Regions from separate parts of the Pseudactinotalea sp. Z1748 genome, predicted to be linked through region 3. Evidence: predicted binding sites of a transcription regulator. Region 3 holds the regulator's gene; each other region holds the start of a gene.
The links. Region 3 encodes LexA, which represses DNA repair genes until DNA is damaged. Its sites were predicted from a motif close to TCGAACANNTGTTCGA; they were not measured.
Positions count from the first base shown of each region.

Region 1 (4,191 bases), on a different contig from region 3:
CGGCGCGCCGTTGAGCGTCGAGGCGCCCAGGTGCTGGGCATCATCGACGGCACCTGCGCAGTCCGCCGGAAACTCTACCCTAACGAGAGGGTAGAGTTTGTGTGACGTTCCTCGCCCTCGGCGTGCAGGCCGTCGACGGTGCTGCCGTCGCCTTCGCTCGACCCGGTAGTGCGGGAGAACCAGCCGGTAGAGTTTGGCCACCGGAGAAGGAGGGCTATGGCTGCGCACATGCAGATCGGGGAGGTATCTGAACGCACCGGCCTGTCCCAGCGCACCATTCGTCACTACGGCGAAGTCGGTCTGGTCACTCCCTCCAGTAGGACCGAAGGCGGCTTCCGGCTCTATACCGACAGCGACGTCTCCAAGTTCGAACTCATCAAGAAGATGAAGCCGCTGGAGTACAGCCTGGAGGAGATGCGCGAAGTCCTCGACCTGATCGCCGAACTCGACACTGAGCCCACCGCCTCCCGCCGCGCCGAGCTCACGAGCCAGCTCGTCGCCCTCCGGGAAGCGGCCGCCACACGGCGTGACGGACTCGCGGCTCAACTCGCCGCCGCCGAGTCGTTCATCGCCCAACTGGACCAACGCTCCGCCCAGCCCTAGCCGACCTCACACGCGGGCGCCTCCCTACGCGCCCGCTGGGCGATCCGGGTTCGTCCAGCACCCGCCCGGCCACGGTGCGCTCGCGGGTCAGTGCGGGTCAGCGCGGCGGGGTCTGTTCCAGCCAGTCCCGGATCGATCGCGCGCAACACTTATCTCCCGCACCGCCGGCTGCATCCCACACCTCACCTGCACAACGCCCGCGCCCTATTGGCGCATCGCGAAGGTGACCGTGCCCCCTGGCGAGCGGGTGTGGTGGTAGCGATGATCGTGGATGAGCCGATGATGTCGGTGGCATAGCGGCACTGCCTGGTCCAGATCGGTGCGCCCGCCGTCGGCCCACGGTTTCAGATGGTGCAACTCGCACCACGCATACGGTCGTTGACAGCCGTCGGCAGCACAGGCGGCGTGCTGGACCGACAGTGCGGTGCGCTGGGATTCGCTGAAGAACCGGGCGCTATGACCCAGGTCCAGCGGTACCGACTTCCCACCCAGCACCACCGGAACCATCCCGGAGTTGCAGGCCAGTTGGCGCGCCTGGGCGGCGGAGATCTTCTCCCCGGTGTCCAACCCGCCTGCTGCCAGCCGCCCGCGCAGCACCTCTTCATCGAGGGTGACCACGATCGTCGCGGCGGTCTTGGGGCTCAGGTGATCGGTGGGCAGGTGCTCGATCAACTCACACAGCGCCAGGCCGTGGGCGTGGGCCCAGTCGGCCCGCCTGGCTTGGGCCACCCGACCCGGATCAGGCAGACCGACCAGATCGCCCGGCTCCTCCGCCGATGCACCCGCCCCGACACTTCCGGCCCTACCCGCGCCACCCGCACCTCCGGCCCTACCCGCGCCACCCGCGCCACCCGCGCCACCCGCACCGCCAGCACCGCCAGCACCGCCAGCACCGCCAGCACCGGCCACGCTCCCGACCGCGGCTGCGCTGCCGGATCCGCAATCCTCAACGCTTCCACCGGCTGCGCCACCTTGCTCCTTGCCGTTCTCCCGGCGCGGCGCGGTCATGGTCTGAAGCAACTTGCGCAACAGGTGCCCATGGAACACCGGAACGGTGAAGTGGCCCGTGACCGTTCCATCCTGGTTATCCCGAAGGGTCACCCTGGTGCGCGCCCGGGCCCGCTCCTCCTCATCGGCCACCTGGCCCTCTTCGTGAGCATCGACCTCATCACGCTGCCTCTCGATGGCTTCCAGCGCTCGGCGAGCCCGTTGCCGCAACACCGAGGGCGGCATCGTCTTGGCCTTCTCAACCAGGTCATCCTCGACCCGCTTGCGTTCCGCGGCGCTGAGATCCTCCGGGAGTTTCTCTCCCGCGCCCACAATCGTCTCGGCGTGCTCCTGGGAGATCTCTCCCCCGTCCAGCGCCTTCTGCGTCGAACTGCGGTCCTTGATCCGCGTGGCCAACCTCGTCTGCCGGCTGGTTTCGCGGCCATCTTCATTGGTGCGCTTCGCCGCCCACGATGCCGTGTCCGCATCCCCGGCCCGCTCGGCCGCCTTGGCCTTCTCCGCGGCCACCAACACCTTGAGGCGGTACGCGCACACCCGCGACTCGATCCGCTTGAGGTCCACCAGCAACTGCGCCTGACCCACATCGCTCAGCCCACCCGGATCCATCTGCGCCAACTCATCCAGCGCCGCATGCACGCCCTGGGTGGGCGAGATGCTGGGGAGAGGGTGTACCGCCATGAACCAACACTACTACGAACGCGCGTTCGAATCAAGGGTTCGAACGATTTCTGTTGCGATTACTTGGTGCCGAGTCGTCCCCCTCCGGGCGTAGTCTGGCCGCCGCCGCCACGCACCGCAGCCACCACCGGCAACAACCCGGGCTACGTCATCGACCGGTAGCGGTCGTGGCGAATCCGCAGGCGCTCCTCGGTCTTCATCGCCACAAGCTCAGCAAGCTGGGCCGTGGCCGAGGCGATCAGCCGGCGGCAGAACTCGGCAGGTTCCTCTGCGGCGTCGGGCCGCTCGGGCACGATCTCGTTGACGGCACCCATCTCGAGCAGGTCCACCGCCCGGATGCGGTGCGCCGCCGCCATATCCGCAGCACGGTCCGCGGTGCGGTGGATGATCGCGCTGGCACCCTCCGGCGGCAGCGGCGCCACCCAGCCGTTCTCGGCGCACACGGTGCGATCGGCCGGCAGCAGGGCCAGGGCGGCCACACCGTTTCCCTCGCCCAGGATCGTGGAGACCACCGGCACCCGCACCGTGGCCAGCGCCGCCACCGTACGCGCGATCTCCCCGGCCAGCCCGCCGTGCTCGGCCTCGGTGGTCAACTCCGGGCCCGGTGAGTCGATCACGGTGACCAGCGGCAGGTCCAGCTCCTCGGCCAGGTGGAAGCCGCGTTGGGCCACCCGCAGCGCCGCCGGGCTGAGCGAGGCGTCCCGGCGGGGGCGCCGGTCCTGGCCAATGAGCACACAGGACAGCCCGGGGAACCGGACCAGGCCCACCGTGATCGTCCCGTCGGACTCCCCGGTCCCGGTGCCGCGCAGCGGGATGAACACCTCCGCAGCGTGGTGCAGCAGGTGGTGCAGCCGGGGCCGCTCCGGATTGCGGGTCGCCTGGACCGAGTCCCACGGAGCCCGGTCGGTGGCGATCCCCTCCGCGTCGAACCGCTCCCCGACCGGCTCCTGGGGCGAGGTCAGCACCCGCAGGGCCTTGACCGCCGTCGTCCGCAGTTCTCGCAGCGGCACCACCCCGTCGATCACACCCTTGCGGGCCAGGCTCTCGGACCGTTGCACCCCCTCGGGCAGCGGTTCGCCGAGCATGATCTCCCGCACCCGCGGACCGAGGAGCCCCACGAGTGCCCCGGGCTGGGCGATGGTCAGGTGACCCAGGGACCCCCACGACGCCAGCGCGCCACCGGTGGTGGGGTCGCGCAGGTAGACCAGGTAGGGCAGCCCGGCGGCGCGGTGGGCCAGCACGGCCTGGCTGATCTTGATCATGTGCAGGAACGCGGGGGTGCCTTCCTGCATCCGGGTGCCGCCGGACATCGGTGAGGCCAGCACCGGCAACCCCTCGGCGGTTGCCCGTTCGAAGGCCAGTGTGATCCGCTCGCTGGCCGCGGCACCGAGGGAGCCGGCGAGGAAGTCGAAGTCGCCGACGATGACGGCGACCCGGTACCCGCCGATGAGGGCACCCCCGGTGACGACCGCCTCGTCGGCACTGCTGCGCTGGGTGGCCCGGGCTAGTTGGGCGGCGTACTGCGGGCCGTAATCGGGCTGGACCGGCGGGGTGTCCCACGAGGAGAACGTGTCGGGATCAAGCACCGTGCTGATGACCTCGTGCACCGAAATCCTGGTCACACCTACGCTCCTTCGCCGGCACCTGCTGTGCCGCTCACGCTAGTTCACCTGCCGCGCGCCGGACATAGGCATCATTGCCAGTGCACCCCGGGCCCCTTGGGCATTGTTTGCCGCGTCCAGTCCGGCTTTGGGGTGCGGGGCGCGGGTGGCGCCGTAGGCTGCGGTCGTGAGCATCAGCCGGCGCCTGTACGAGGCAGTGATGACGCGCGATGTGCAGGCCGAGGCGAACCTCGATGAGCAGGTCCGCCGGGACGTCCCGTACAACGCCGTCCGACTCGTT
Region 1 covers NZ_JBMPQB010000009.1:85,070-89,260, forward strand. The annotation lists gene ACO0LU_RS16775 (MerR family transcriptional regulator) at 217-603, shown strand; gene ACO0LU_RS16780 (DUF222 domain-containing protein) at 808-2,289, opposite strand; gene ACO0LU_RS16785 (carboxyl transferase domain-containing protein) at 2,433-3,911, opposite strand; gene ACO0LU_RS16790 (MFS transporter) at 4,078-4,191, shown strand, end outside.
Region 1: the regulator LexA is predicted to act here: its motif matches at 2,304-2,319, upstream of ACO0LU_RS16780 (DUF222 domain-containing protein).

Region 2 (4,191 bases), on a different contig from region 3:
CTCGATCACCACCACGGTGTTGCCCTTGTCGACCAGGCCCTGCAGGACACCCATGAGTTTGCGGATGTCCTCGAAGTGCAGCCCGGTGGTCGGCTCGTCCAGCACGTAGACCGTGCGGCCGGAGGAGCGCTTCTGCAACTCCGAGGCGAGTTTGACGCGCTGAGCCTCACCGCCGGACAGGGTGGGGGCGGGCTGACCCAACCGCACGTACCCCAGGCCCACATCGACAAGGGTCTTCAGGTGCCGGGCCACGGCGGGCACGGCAGCGAAGAAGTCCGCGGCCTCGGTGATCGGCATGTCCAGCACCTCGGCCACCGTGCGGCCCTTGTAGTGCACCTCCAGGGTCTCGCGGTTGTACCGGGCCCCGTGGCACACCTCGCATGGCACGTAGACATCGGGCAGGAAGTTCATCTCGATCTTCAGCGTGCCGTCACCCGAGCACGCCTCACAGCGACCACCCTTGACGTTGAAGGAGAACCGGCCCGGGGTATACCCGCGCACCTTCGCCTCCTGGGTCTCGGCGAAGAGCTTGCGCACGTGGTCCCACACCCCGGTGTAGGTGGCCGGGTTGGAGCGCGGGGTCCGCCCGATCGGGCTCTGGTCCACGTGCACCACCTTGTCCAGGGTCTCCAGGCCGGTGACGCGCTTGTGTCGGCCCGGAACGGTGCGTGCCCCGTTGAGTTCGTTCGCCAGCACCTTGTACAGGATGGAGTCCACCAACGTGGACTTACCGGAGCCGGAGACCCCGGTGACGGCGATGAAACAGCCCAGCGGAAAGGGCACGGTGACGGACTTGAGGTTGTTCTCCCGCGCCCCGTGCACCACGATCTGGCGCTTCGGGTCCGGTTCGCGCCGTTGGGCCGGGATCGGGATCTCCCGTCGCCCGGCCAGATACGCCGCGGTCACCGAGTCCTCCTGGGTGAGCAGGTCGGCGTAACTACCCGAGTGCACGATCCGTCCGCCCAACTCCCCCGCTCCCGGCCCGATGTCCACGACCCAGTCGGCGGTCCGGATGGTGTCCTCATCGTGCTCGACCACGATCAGGGTGTTGCCCAGGTCACGCAGCCGGCTGAGGGTGTCGATCAGACGCCTGTTGTCACGTTGGTGCAGCCCGATGCTCGGCTCGTCCAGCACGTACAGCACCCCGACCAGGCCCGAGCCGATCTGGGTGGCCAGCCGGATCCGCTGGGCCTCCCCTCCGGAGAGGGTCCCCGCGGCCCGGGACATCGACAGGTAGTCGAGCCCGACGTCGAGCAAGAAGCCCATCCGGGCGTGGATCTCCTTGAGCACCTGGCCGGCGATCGCCGCCTCGCGGGGGCTCAGTTCGAGCGCGTCCAGGAACTCCTTGGCCTGGTCGATCGGCAGACTGCACACCTCGGCGATGGACTTGCCGCCGACGCGCACCGCGAGCACCTCGGGTTTCAATCGCGCCCCATGGCAGGCCGGGCACGGTACCTCCCGCATGTAGCCCTCGTAGCGTTCGCGGGACCAGTCCGAATCGGTCTCGGAGTGGCGCCGTTCGATGAAGGAGATCACCCCTTCGAAGCCGGTGGAGTAGGACCGCTCCCGGCCCCACCGGTTGCGGTAGCGCACGTGCACCTTGTGGTCCTTGCCGTGCAGGATCGCTTCCCTGGCGCGCCTCGGCAGGGCCCGCCACGGCACGTCCATGGAGAACTCGAGTTCCTCGCCCAGGGCGCCCAGCACCCGCTCGAAGTAGGCCGCCGACCCGGTGGTCCACGGCGCCACGGCACCCTCGGCCAACGTCAGGTCCTCATCCGGGATGACCAGATCCGGGTCCACCTCCAGGCGGGTCCCGATCCCGGTGCACTCGGGGCAGGCACCGTAGGGTGCGTTGAAGGAGAAGGTGCGCGGCTCGATCTCATCGAGTGTCAGTGGGTGGTCGTTCGGGCAGGCCCGGCGCTCGGAGAACCGGCGCACCCGCTCCGGGTCCTCCGGCTCGGCGTCGACCAGGTCCACCAGGAGCAGTCCCTCCGCGAGCCGCAACGCGGTCTCCACCGAATCGGTCAGTCGCTGGCGGATGTTCTCCCGGACCACCAGCCGGTCCACCACCACCTCGATGGTGTGCTTGAGGTTCTTCTCCAGCGTGGGCGGTTCTGCCAGTGGAACGGTCTCACCATCGACCCGAGCCCGGGCGAATCCTTGTGCGCCCAGGTCACGGAACAGGTCGGCGTACTCCCCCTTGCGGCCACGGACCACCGGAGCGAGCACCTGGAACCGGGTCCCCTCGGGCATCTGCCGCAACTGATCCACGATCTGCTGCGGGGTCTGGGCGATGATCTTCTCGTCACACACCGGGCAGTGCTGGGTACCGGCCCGGGCGTACAGCAACCGCAGGTAGTCATACACCTCGGTGATCGTGCCCACCGTGGAGCGCGGGTTGCGGTTGGTGGATTTCTGGTCGATCGAGACTGCGGGTGACAACCCCTCGATGAAGTCGACGTCCGGCTTGTCCATCTGCCCCAGGAACTGGCGGGCGTAGGCGGACAGGGATTCCACGTACCGGCGCTGCCCCTCGGCGAAGATCGTATCGAAGGCCAGCGACGACTTCCCCGAACCCGACAGCCCGGTGAAGACGATCAGCTGGTTCCGGGGGAGGTCGAGGTTGATGTTGCGCAGGTTGTGTTCCCGCGCGCCGCGGATCAGGAGGTGGTCACTCACGTCACCAATGGTAAACGCTGGCACCGACATCGTACAACTGTTCGACTGCGTGTGTTCGGCCACACCGCACCCGCCGGTCACCTGCGGTGCACCGGCCACACCGCACCCGCCGGTCACCTGCGGTGCACCGGCCACACCGGCACAATGGGTCGATGAACACCTCCGCAGCCTTCGTCCCCGGCCACGCCGAGCCCGGAGGTCCCAGCATCGCGTGGGACCTGGGCGTCGTGCAGATCCGCAAGGCCTCGGTATCGGAGCAGGACAACAACGCCTACCTGCTCACCGAGACTTCCTCCGGAGCGCACCTTCTCATCGACGCCGCCGATGATGCCGACCGGCTGTGCGCACTGCTCGCCGAGCCCGGCCCCGCCGGCGAGGTCGCCGCGATCGTGACCACGCACCAGCACTGGGACCACCACCGGGCCCTCCCGGCCCTGGTCGAGCACACCGGTGCGCCCGCCCTGGCAGGAGCCGACGACGCCGCGGCGCTGCCCGTGCCCGTGCACCGTCACCTCCGGCACGGGGACCGCGTGCGGCTGGGCGCGCAGCATCTGGACGTGATCGGACTGCGCGGACACACCCCCGGGTCGGTTGCGCTGGCCTGGACCGACACCAGCAGCGGGGTGGTGCACCTCTTCACCGGCGACAGCCTGTTCCCCGGGGGGGTGGGCCGAACCACGAGCGAGGAGGACTTCGACTCACTACTCACCGATGTGCAGACCAGGATCTTCGACGTCTACGACGACGATGCCGTGGTCCACCCCGGGCACGGCGACAACACCACCCTGGGCGCCGAACGTCCCGAACTGGACCATTGGCGCGAACGCCGGTGGTGAGCCTCGCGTACTAAGGTCGGCGCATGAGGATCTTCGCCGTCGAGTACATCTATGACGTCCAGCGCACCGAGGACCTGAACGAACTGCGGCCCTCGCACCGGGAGTTCCTCGGGAGACTGCACGACGAGGGCACGCTCCTGGCCTCCGGTCCATGGCTGGACAATGCGGCCCCGGGTGCCCTGCTGATCCTGCGCGGCGAGTCCGACGCCGAGGTGTCCCGCCTGCTCGACGAGGACCCGTTCCAGCGGGCCAAGTTGATCACGCACCGTACCCTGCGTGCCTGGAAGCCGGTTTTCGGGCCGTTCGAGGACGACTGAGCAATCTTCAGTTCCCCAGTGCCCGCGGTGGTTTCACCGGCTTGGGCTTACCCTTCCGCCGGCGTCCGATCGTCAACGAGGCCACCGTGGTGACGATCAGGATGCTCAGGACCGCCAGCAGGGAAACATTCGTCGGGATCTCCGGCACCACCTCGATCGGCTCACCGCTGTTGAGGAAGGGCAGGTCGTTCTCGTGCAGAGCGTGGATGATGGCCTTCACCCCGATCAGCGTCAGGATCGCGGCGAGTCCGTAATGCAGGTAGACGAGTTTGTCGAGGAGCCCGTCGATCAGGAAGTACAGCTGGCGCAGGCCCAGCAGTGCGAACGCGTTCGCGGTGAGGACCAGGTAGGTCTCCTGG
Region 2 covers NZ_JBMPQB010000003.1:253,270-257,460, reverse strand. The annotation lists gene uvrA (excinuclease ABC subunit UvrA) at 1-2,679, opposite strand, end outside; gene ACO0LU_RS08490 (MBL fold metallo-hydrolase) at 2,832-3,515, shown strand; gene ACO0LU_RS08485 (YciI family protein) at 3,539-3,832, shown strand; gene ACO0LU_RS08480 (TerC family protein) at 3,840-4,191, opposite strand, start outside.
Region 2: the regulator LexA is predicted to act here: its motif matches at 2,709-2,724, upstream of uvrA (excinuclease ABC subunit UvrA).

Region 3 (4,191 bases):
GGGCGCGCCCGGGCCGGTCACGTCCCGGCCCGAGGCCCTCGACGTGTTGAGCCCTACCGAGGCCGAGCGCACCGAACTCATCGAGGGTCTGGCGCCCGGCTCCTGGCTGTACCCGGACGGGAACGTCCGCCACGTCGTCGTCCTGACCGGATTGCGGCCACACACGCGGTACGCCTACACGGTCACCCAGGACGGCGAGCAGCACCGTGCCGCCTTCCGCACCGCTCCCACCGACGGGTCCTGGCAGCAGATTCACCTGGTGGCGCTCTCGGACTCCGAGACCGCACCGGCCGGGCGGGTGACGCATCGCTCCTGGCCGGCCGGCCCCGGCGGGGAGTCCCGCCCCGACCCGCACGGCTTGTGGCGGGAGGTCTTCGGCGTGGCGGAGCACACCGCCGGCCGGCCCGTCCTGCGCTACCCGCTCACCAAGACGGAGGGCTACCGGGCGGTGGTGAGCATGATCGCCCAGGAGGAGGCGGACCTGATCCTGCATCCCGGTGACCTGGTCGGCGGCGGGGGCTACCAGCCCGCCTGGGATGAGTTCTTCACGATCAACGCCCCCTCGGGCCTGCTCTCGCGGGCACCGCTCCTGCCTGCGCTGGGAAACTGGGAGAACTTCGGCGCCCGCAACGGCCGGTACGGCACGCCGTCGGACCGTTCCCCGGTGGTGCGGGCCCGGGCCAAGTACCACGCCCACTTCCCGGGCCCGGACGGGGCGAGGGGCCGGGGCTACTACCGCCTCGACCACGGACCACTCACGATCCTGACGCTGGACTCCTCGAACGGCGAGCCCGACGACCATCGGTCCCGGTACGCCCAGCCCCTCACCGGACGGGCCTACCGAGGCCCGGGCGCCGATACCCAGGACCACTTCACCGCAGCGGAGTACACCGCCGCCGGTGGCACGGACCTGAACGACATCGCCCCCGGCAGGCCGCAGTGGCGCTGGGCCGAGGAGAATCTGGCCGACGCCCGGGCGCAGGGCCGGATCATCCTGGTCCAGTTCCACCACGTGCCCTACTCCAGCGGCGCGCACGGCCTACCGATGGATCACGAGTTCTCTACCGGCCAGGGCGGGACCCCGATGCGCAGGTTCCATCGGATGTTCAGTGAATTCGGCGTGGCCGCGGTGCTCTGCGGGCACAGTGAACTGTTCGAGCGCTCGGTAGTGCCCGACGGCGACGAAGGCTCACCCGGGGTGCTCTACTACGACGTCGGTGTGGCCGGGGACAGCCTGGGTGGCGAACTGCGAGGGGGTGATGGGGAGCTCCTGCGGTACAACCCGCACCGGGCCTGGACGGCCGACCAGGACGCTCCGGAGCGCTGGGAGGTGGCCGGCGACGGCAACCCGGTGCTGCGTGAGGGTGGCAAGCACTACGGCTACCTGGACATCAATCTCGAGCGCACCGGGACCGGAGCCCGGTTGACGCTGCAGCCGATCCACGCCTTCCCGGTCCTGGACTCGCACTACCGGGTGCTTCGGATCGAGCGACGCACCTACGACGACGAGGTGTGCCTGCGGATCGGACCGGACGGGCGGGTCACACCGAGCGCAGGACGCTGACCACCCGGCCCAGGATCTGGGCGTCGGATCCCTCGATCGGGGAGTAGGCGGAGTTGGCCGGCATCAGCCAGACCTCGCCCTCGGTGCGCTTGAGCGTCTTGACCGTGGCCTCACCGTCGATCATCGCCGCGACGATCTCACCGTTCTCGGCCACCGGCTGCTGACGCACCACGACGAAGTCGCCGTCGCAGATCGCGGCGTCGATCATCGAGTCGCCGGTGACCTTGAGCAGGAACAGGTCGCCGTCGCCGACCAATTGGCGCGGCAGCGGAAAGACGTCCTCCACCGACTGCTCGGCCAGCACCGGGCCGCCCGCTGCGATCCGCCCGACCACCGGGACGTAACTGGGCGAGGCGTCCACCTGCTCCTCGGAGTCGGTGCTGAAGAACTGTTTCGGGCCGCGGGCCGAAGCCGGTGCCGGGCTCTCTTGCGCCGGAGCCGTGCCGTGGGGATCCAGGATCTCGATCGCGCGGGTGGAGATCGGGTCCCGGCGCAGGTACCCCTTCTCCTCCAGGACCTGGAGCTGGTACTTCACCGATGACGGGCTGGCCAGGCCCACGGCGGTGCCGATCTCGCGCATCGTCGGCGGGTACCCCTTGGTCTCGATATTGGTGCGGATCGAGTCCATGATCCGCTGTTGCCGGGCGGTCAGACCGGGGGAGTGGCCGGTCTGGTCCGGGTGCTGCTGGCTGGCGTCCTTGGGTCCCTCGGCCATCGTGTCCTCCTGCGGTTCGGTGCGGTTGCGAGCGGCTCTGCCATGGTCCCGTCACCGCGATGTCAGGGGTCGGTGGTGGGGTGTTCCCCATGACGTTCCCAAGCCTAGGCGTTACGGCGCCGAACAGGAAACATCTGTTCGACTGGCGTGTCGACTCTATCGAACGGCTGTGTTACTGTCCATACATGTGTTCGCAGAACATCAGTTCGAGGATCGGCCGGTTGCCAGTCCCGGACGTGGCCCGAGGAGTAATCCGATGAGTGCACTGGCGATCCACCCCAGCACCTCGACCCGGCGGGCAGCCCTGCGGCGGTCGCGGACGCGCCCCTGCGGGCACGCCGGACCTGCACGTAACTCGACCTGTCACCTCAGCGTGGTTCCCGCAGTCTCCTCGGCACCCGGAGCGGCTTCGGCCCCGGAGGCCCCGAAGGCTGCGCCGCAGCGCGACGGGCTGAGTGCCCTCGTACCCCAGCGGACCGAGGGCTCGGTCGGCCGGACCCGTCCCGTGACGCCCCTGGTGGCAGCACCGGTTCGCCCGGCGGCACCGGTTCGCCCGGCTGCACCGGTTCGCCCGGCCAGGGCGCGCGAACACGCCCCCCTGCGGCTGACCACCCGCGGACGGCGGGTACTGGTCGCGCTTGGCTTCGCGCTGGCGATCGCCGTGGGCGGTGGGCTCGGCACCCTGCTGGCCCCGGATGCGCAGACGCCGGCCGAGGTCTCCACCGTGGTGGTCCAGCCGGGCGAGAGCCTGTGGGTGATCGCGAGTGAGATCGCCGATCCGGGGCAGGACCTGCGCCAGGTGGTGGAGACCATCCGCGGCATGAACGGGCTGGAGCACTCCACCGTGCACGCCGGCCAGGAGTTGAGCGTCCCGTAGGGCTGAGGAACCCGCTGGAGGGCGACGTCCCACACCGGTAGCCATATGTGGCATTGTGTGTGCACCGAGCACGCCGTCACCAAGCCGGGAAGGGACGCGCCGATGCATTGCCCGTACTGCCGTAACCCCGACTCGCGGGTGGTGGACTCCCGCACCGCCGACGATGGCGGCAGTATCCGCCGCCGGCGGCACTGTCCCGAGTGCTCGCGCCGCTTCACCACGGTGGAGAGCACCAGCCTCACGGTGATCAAGCGATCGGGGGCGATGGAGCCGTTCAGCCGGGAGAAGGTCGTGGCCGGGGTGAGCAAGGCGTGTCAGGGTCGCCCGGTCTCCGCCGATGACCTGGCGCTGCTGGCCCAGCAGGTGGAGGAGTCCATCCGCGCCACCGGCGTGGCCGAGATCGACTCCCACGAGGTCGGTTTGGCGACGCTGGGGCCGCTGCGGGCGCTGGACGAGGTGGCGTACCTGCGCTTTGCCAGCGTCTACCAGAACTTCACCTCCCTCGAGGACTTCGAGGCTGCGATCACCGCGTTGAAGTTGGACCGCAATCCTGCCTCGGAGCAGTACGCCTGAGGTTGCATGGCCGGGGGTTTATCCGCTGGCGTGTTCGCGCCGGACCCGGCAAGGTTGCGGATGAGCCACCCCGGGACGAGGTCCCGGTCCGTGGTGAGTTCAGGGAGGACTGTTGATGTCATCGAAGAAGAACGGATCCGAAAGCCCCGATCGGCTGATGGCCGATGCCAAGGCGAAGATGCGCGAGGCGCTCGATCGCAAGAACGCGGGTGAGCACCCCACCGCAGATGGAGTCCGGAACACCGGGTCGGTGCACGGGCCGGAGGTGGTCGGCGAGCCCAAACGGACGTTCCGGCCGCGTAAGACCGGCTGAGTTCCTCGCTCGGTGCCCGGTCCGAAGGGTGCCTAGACCGACCCGTTGAGTTCGCGGACACTGATGGTGCCCTCGATCTCACGAAGGTGGTCCCTTGCCTGCCGCGGCAGGGTGCCGCTGATGTCGGTCACCGAGTAACCCACGTCACC
Region 3 covers NZ_JBMPQB010000004.1:161,452-165,642, forward strand. The annotation lists gene ACO0LU_RS10775 (metallophosphoesterase family protein) at 1-1,564, shown strand, start outside; gene lexA (transcriptional repressor LexA) at 1,542-2,279, opposite strand; gene ACO0LU_RS10785 (LysM peptidoglycan-binding domain-containing protein) at 2,653-3,156, shown strand; gene nrdR (transcriptional regulator NrdR) at 3,259-3,729, shown strand; gene ACO0LU_RS10795 (DUF5302 domain-containing protein) at 3,845-4,042, shown strand; gene serA (phosphoglycerate dehydrogenase) at 4,075-4,191, opposite strand, start outside.

Region 4 (4,191 bases), on a different contig from region 3:
CAATACCCCCGAGTTCGGGTTCCCCTGTTACACCGAGCCCGATGTCGCCCCGCCGGCCCGCAATCCATGGGACCTCTCCCGGACCGCGGGCGGCTCATCCGGTGGCGCGGCGGCCGCGGTGGCAGCAGGGATCACCCCGATCGCCCACGGCTCAGACGGAGGCGGTTCGATCCGCATCCCCGCCGGGGCTTGTGGCTTGGTGGGCTTGAAGCCCGCACGCGGGCGCATCAGCCCCGGCCCGCACGGCCTGGATGGCCCCGGCCTGTCCACCAACGGCGTCCTCACCCGCACCGTTGCCGACACCGCGATTGCGCTGGACGTCCTGGCGCACGCCTGGCCCGGCGATACCTACAGCGCCCCGCCCGTCGCGACCCGTTTCGTCGAGGCCGCCGCACGCTCCGCCGCGCCGCTCCGGATCGGGGTGCTCACCGAACCGATCATCGCCGATGTGGGGATCCATCCCCAGGCCCTGGCCGCCGTGGACAAGGCGGCGCGCCTGCTCACCGGCATGGGCCACCACCTCGATACCGCGGCGGTTCCCTTCAACGCCGAGGAGTGGGCCCCGTTCCGTCCGATGTGGGCCGTCCTGGCCACGTCCATCCCGCTGCCGCCCGGGGGTGAGAGCGCCCTGCGCCCGCTCACCCGGTGGCTGCGCGAGGCCGGCAAGGATGTCACCGGGCCGACTTACGCCGAAGCCGTGCTCGGCGGGCAGCGCCTCACCCGCCAGGCCGCACGCCGGTGGGCCGACTTCGATGTGATCCTCACCCCGTCGCTGGCTACCCCACCACCGGCGATCGGCGCGATCCGCAACGATGAGGACCCGGCCGCGGACTTCCAGGCCCAGATGGAGTTCACTCCGTGGACCTCCAGCCTGAACATCATCGGCAAGGCCGCGATCTCCCTCCCGCTGCACCACGCCGAACCCGACGACGGCGAGCCGGCATTGCCCTTCGGCGTCACCCTGGCCTCGGTGGCACCCGGGGGTGAGGACGTGCTGCTGTCCCTGGCCGCAGACCTGGAGCGCGCCGCCCCCTGGGCGCACCGCCGCGCCGTACTCCACTGACGCTGCCCGGTTTGCGCCGCTCTTGGGACGCCTTGTCGTTGCGGTGTGGAGTGTCATTGATGTCTGGCGCAAGGATGCGGGCCCGGCGGTGGTGGCCGGGTGTGGGGCGGGACATTCAGGTATGCCAGGTGGCCCCGGTTGGGGTGATGGTGGCGGTTAGGCCGTTGCTGTGGACGTGGGTGTGGTGTCGTTGGCACAGCAGGGCTCCGTTGTCCAGGTTGGTGTGTCCGCCGTCGGCCCAGAACTGGACGTGATGGGCTTGGCACCACTGGGCAGGGATGGTGCAGCCTGGGAACGAGCACCCCTTGTCGCGATGCCACAGGGCTCGCTGTTGTGCGCGGGTGAACAGGCGCTCATCACGTCCCTGATCCAGGATCTCTCCCTCCGAACCCAGCACTGCGGGGATGATCGAGGCATCACAGGCCATGCGCCGGATGGTTTCTGGGGAGAGCACCTGACCGGTCATCGTGATACCGGCGCCGTTGGTCTGGGACCGTAGGTCGCTCAGGGCGATGGTGATGAACACCTGGGCTTTGGTGGTCTGGGAGGTTCCCTCGGGGGCGGAGACGCCCCGTTGGATGATGGTCATTAGGGCCTCGGCCCGGCGGCGGGGTGCGCTGCGCGGATCGGGCGTGCCGTCCTCGGCCGGCTGCGGCTTGGACAGCGCTGAGAGGGTGGCGTCGATGATGGCCGCCCCTTCGGGGTCGAGGAAGATCCGGTACTCGGTCATCCCGCCGGCTGCGGGCAGGGTGTAGAGGGCTCGCCGGATCCGCTGCCCGTTCTCCTCGGCTTCCAAGTCCTTGGCTGGTTTGATGGTTCGCCGTGCTCGGCGCAGCAGGAGCGACAGTTGCCGTTCGGTCCAGCCGCATCGGCGTACCGGTGGCCCGCCAGGTCCTTCGGCGCCGTTCCCGTGGTCGCCCTGGTCGTCCTCCTCGTTCTTCGGGTCGGGAGGTTGGACCTGGTCGGTCGCGCCTTCGTTGATCGTCTTCATCGTGGTGGCGAGGGCCTCGGTGTCGCAGATCGGTTCCACCTCGTCGTGGAACTGAATGATCGCTGAGGCCTTCGAGGTGCTGATCAGCCCGGCATCGAACCCGGAAAGGGTGTTCTCCACACCGGGTGCGGGATTGTTGATCGTTGCGGCGATGCGCGCGGTGTGGATCGCTTGCCCCCGCGGTGGCGCCGGGGCGTACTGGCTTCCCACCTTGACCAGGTAGTCCACCGCCGTCATTGCCTGGCCTGCCGGTAATCCGCGGGCGATCGCTTCGGCTGCGGCGTGGGCCTCGAGCCGGGCCACCTCGTGGCGGATCCGACCCGCCTGCGCCAGCGCCTGGCCCAGGTCTGACTCACCCACCCGCCACCACCCACCGGCGGCCATCTCGCCAACGACCGAGGCGACCTGAGCCAACACGGCCGGTGCCTGGATCATCGGTGGGTCCTGGGTGATGGACATGAGTCGAACCTACAACCCACCTCCGACAAACGTTCGAACCACTTTAGCGCTGTGGATAGCGGTTCATATCGGGCGCCGCTGTGGACGCCCGGCCTGGGGATAACTGTGCAGTTGAACGCTCGGGTGAGAGGCCGGGAGGTCGCCGACGCCCGCCCGGGCCGACCACCTACGGCGAGTCAGTGCTACTCGCCCGCTGCCTGCCGCCGTCGTCGGCTGATGACGAGCCAGAGGCCGGTCCCCACCAGCAGCAGCCCGAACAGCAGCACCGGAACCGGAACCGGTAGGGAGAAGCCGCTGCCTGCGGTGGTGGCGAAGAGGGTGTCATCACCGGGCTCCAGGTCCCAGGAGACGGTGCGGCCCACCAGGGTACCGTCGTGGTCGGTGACAGCCTCCGGGAAGGTCACCGACAAGTCGATCATCCACGGCGTGGCGACCTGCTCGTCCCCCTCGGCCCCGTCCGGTGCGGTGAGGTCGAGGTCACCGAACCGCCCGGCCACGACGTGTCCGTCCTCCTCGGCGGCGACGATCAATGCGCCGGAGGTGGACTCCTCGATCCGCTCGATCGGCACGTCCGTCAGCGTCAACGTGGCCCCGATGTACTCGCCGTCCTCGAACGGCTCCGCGGCGATGCCGGCATCCGGGGCCGCGGCGATCTCCTCGTCCAGGATGCGCTGCAGCGCGTAGGGATCCTGACCATTGGCCTCGGCCCAGGCCTGGCTGACGGCGACCACCACGTCGCCGGACAGGGTGTCATCGGTGCTGATGGTCACCCCGCCGTCCAGGCGCACGCAGCCGGTGAGCACCACGAGCGCGATCAGGACTGCGCCCACCGGGCGCCAGATCCGCGACATCATCCTCCGAGTGTGCCATCGTGCGGCGAAGGCTCAGCCGTGGTCCGCGCCGGTATCGGTCGCAGCCGCTTGGGCGTTCGAGCCGGAGACGGTGCCCGAGTCGGCCGCGTCCGGCCACACCCAGTCGGCCACCTCGGGGATGTCCACACCGTGGTCGCGGGTGTACTGCCGGGCCGTCAGGCGGGCATCGCTCATCTCCTGGCGCAATCCCGCGTACCGGCTGCCCAACTGCGGCACCCGGTCGATCACGTCCATCACCAGGTGGTAGCGGTCCAAGTCGTTCAGCATCACCATGTCGAACGGCGTGGTGGTGGTGCCCTCCTCCTTGTACCCGCGCACGTGCAGGTTCGGGTGGTTCGTGCGCCGGTAGGTCAGCCGATGGATCAGCCACGGGTAGCCGTGGTAGGCGAAGAGGATCGGCTTGTCCTTGGTGAACACCGTGTCGAAGTCGCGATCGGACATCCCGTGCGAGTGCTCCCGGTCATCCTGCAGGCGCATCAGGTCCACCACGTTCACCACCCGCACCTTCAGGTCCGGCAGGTACTCGCGCAGCAGGCCGGCGGCAGCCAGGGTCTCGATGGTGGGAATGTCCCCGGCGCAGGCCAGCACCACGTCCGGGTCCTCCCCTTCCACCTCGGAGCCGGCCCAGTCCCACACGCCCACGCCGCGGGCGCAGTGGGCGATCGCGGCCTCCATGTCCAGCCACTGCGGGCCGGGCTGCTTGCCGGCCACCACCACGTTGACGAAGTCCCGGGTGCCCAGGATCTGGTCGTAGACGCTCAGCAACGTATTCGCGTCCGGTGGCAGGTACACCCGTACCACCTCAG
Region 4 covers NZ_JBMPQB010000001.1:1,677-5,867, forward strand. The annotation lists gene ACO0LU_RS00010 (amidase) at 1-1,063, shown strand, start outside; gene ACO0LU_RS00015 (DUF222 domain-containing protein) at 1,179-2,513, opposite strand; gene ACO0LU_RS00020 (LppM family (lipo)protein) at 2,696-3,367, opposite strand; gene ACO0LU_RS00025 (phosphoketolase family protein) at 3,398-4,191, opposite strand, start outside.
Region 4: the regulator LexA is predicted to act here: its motif matches at 2,535-2,550, upstream of ACO0LU_RS00015 (DUF222 domain-containing protein).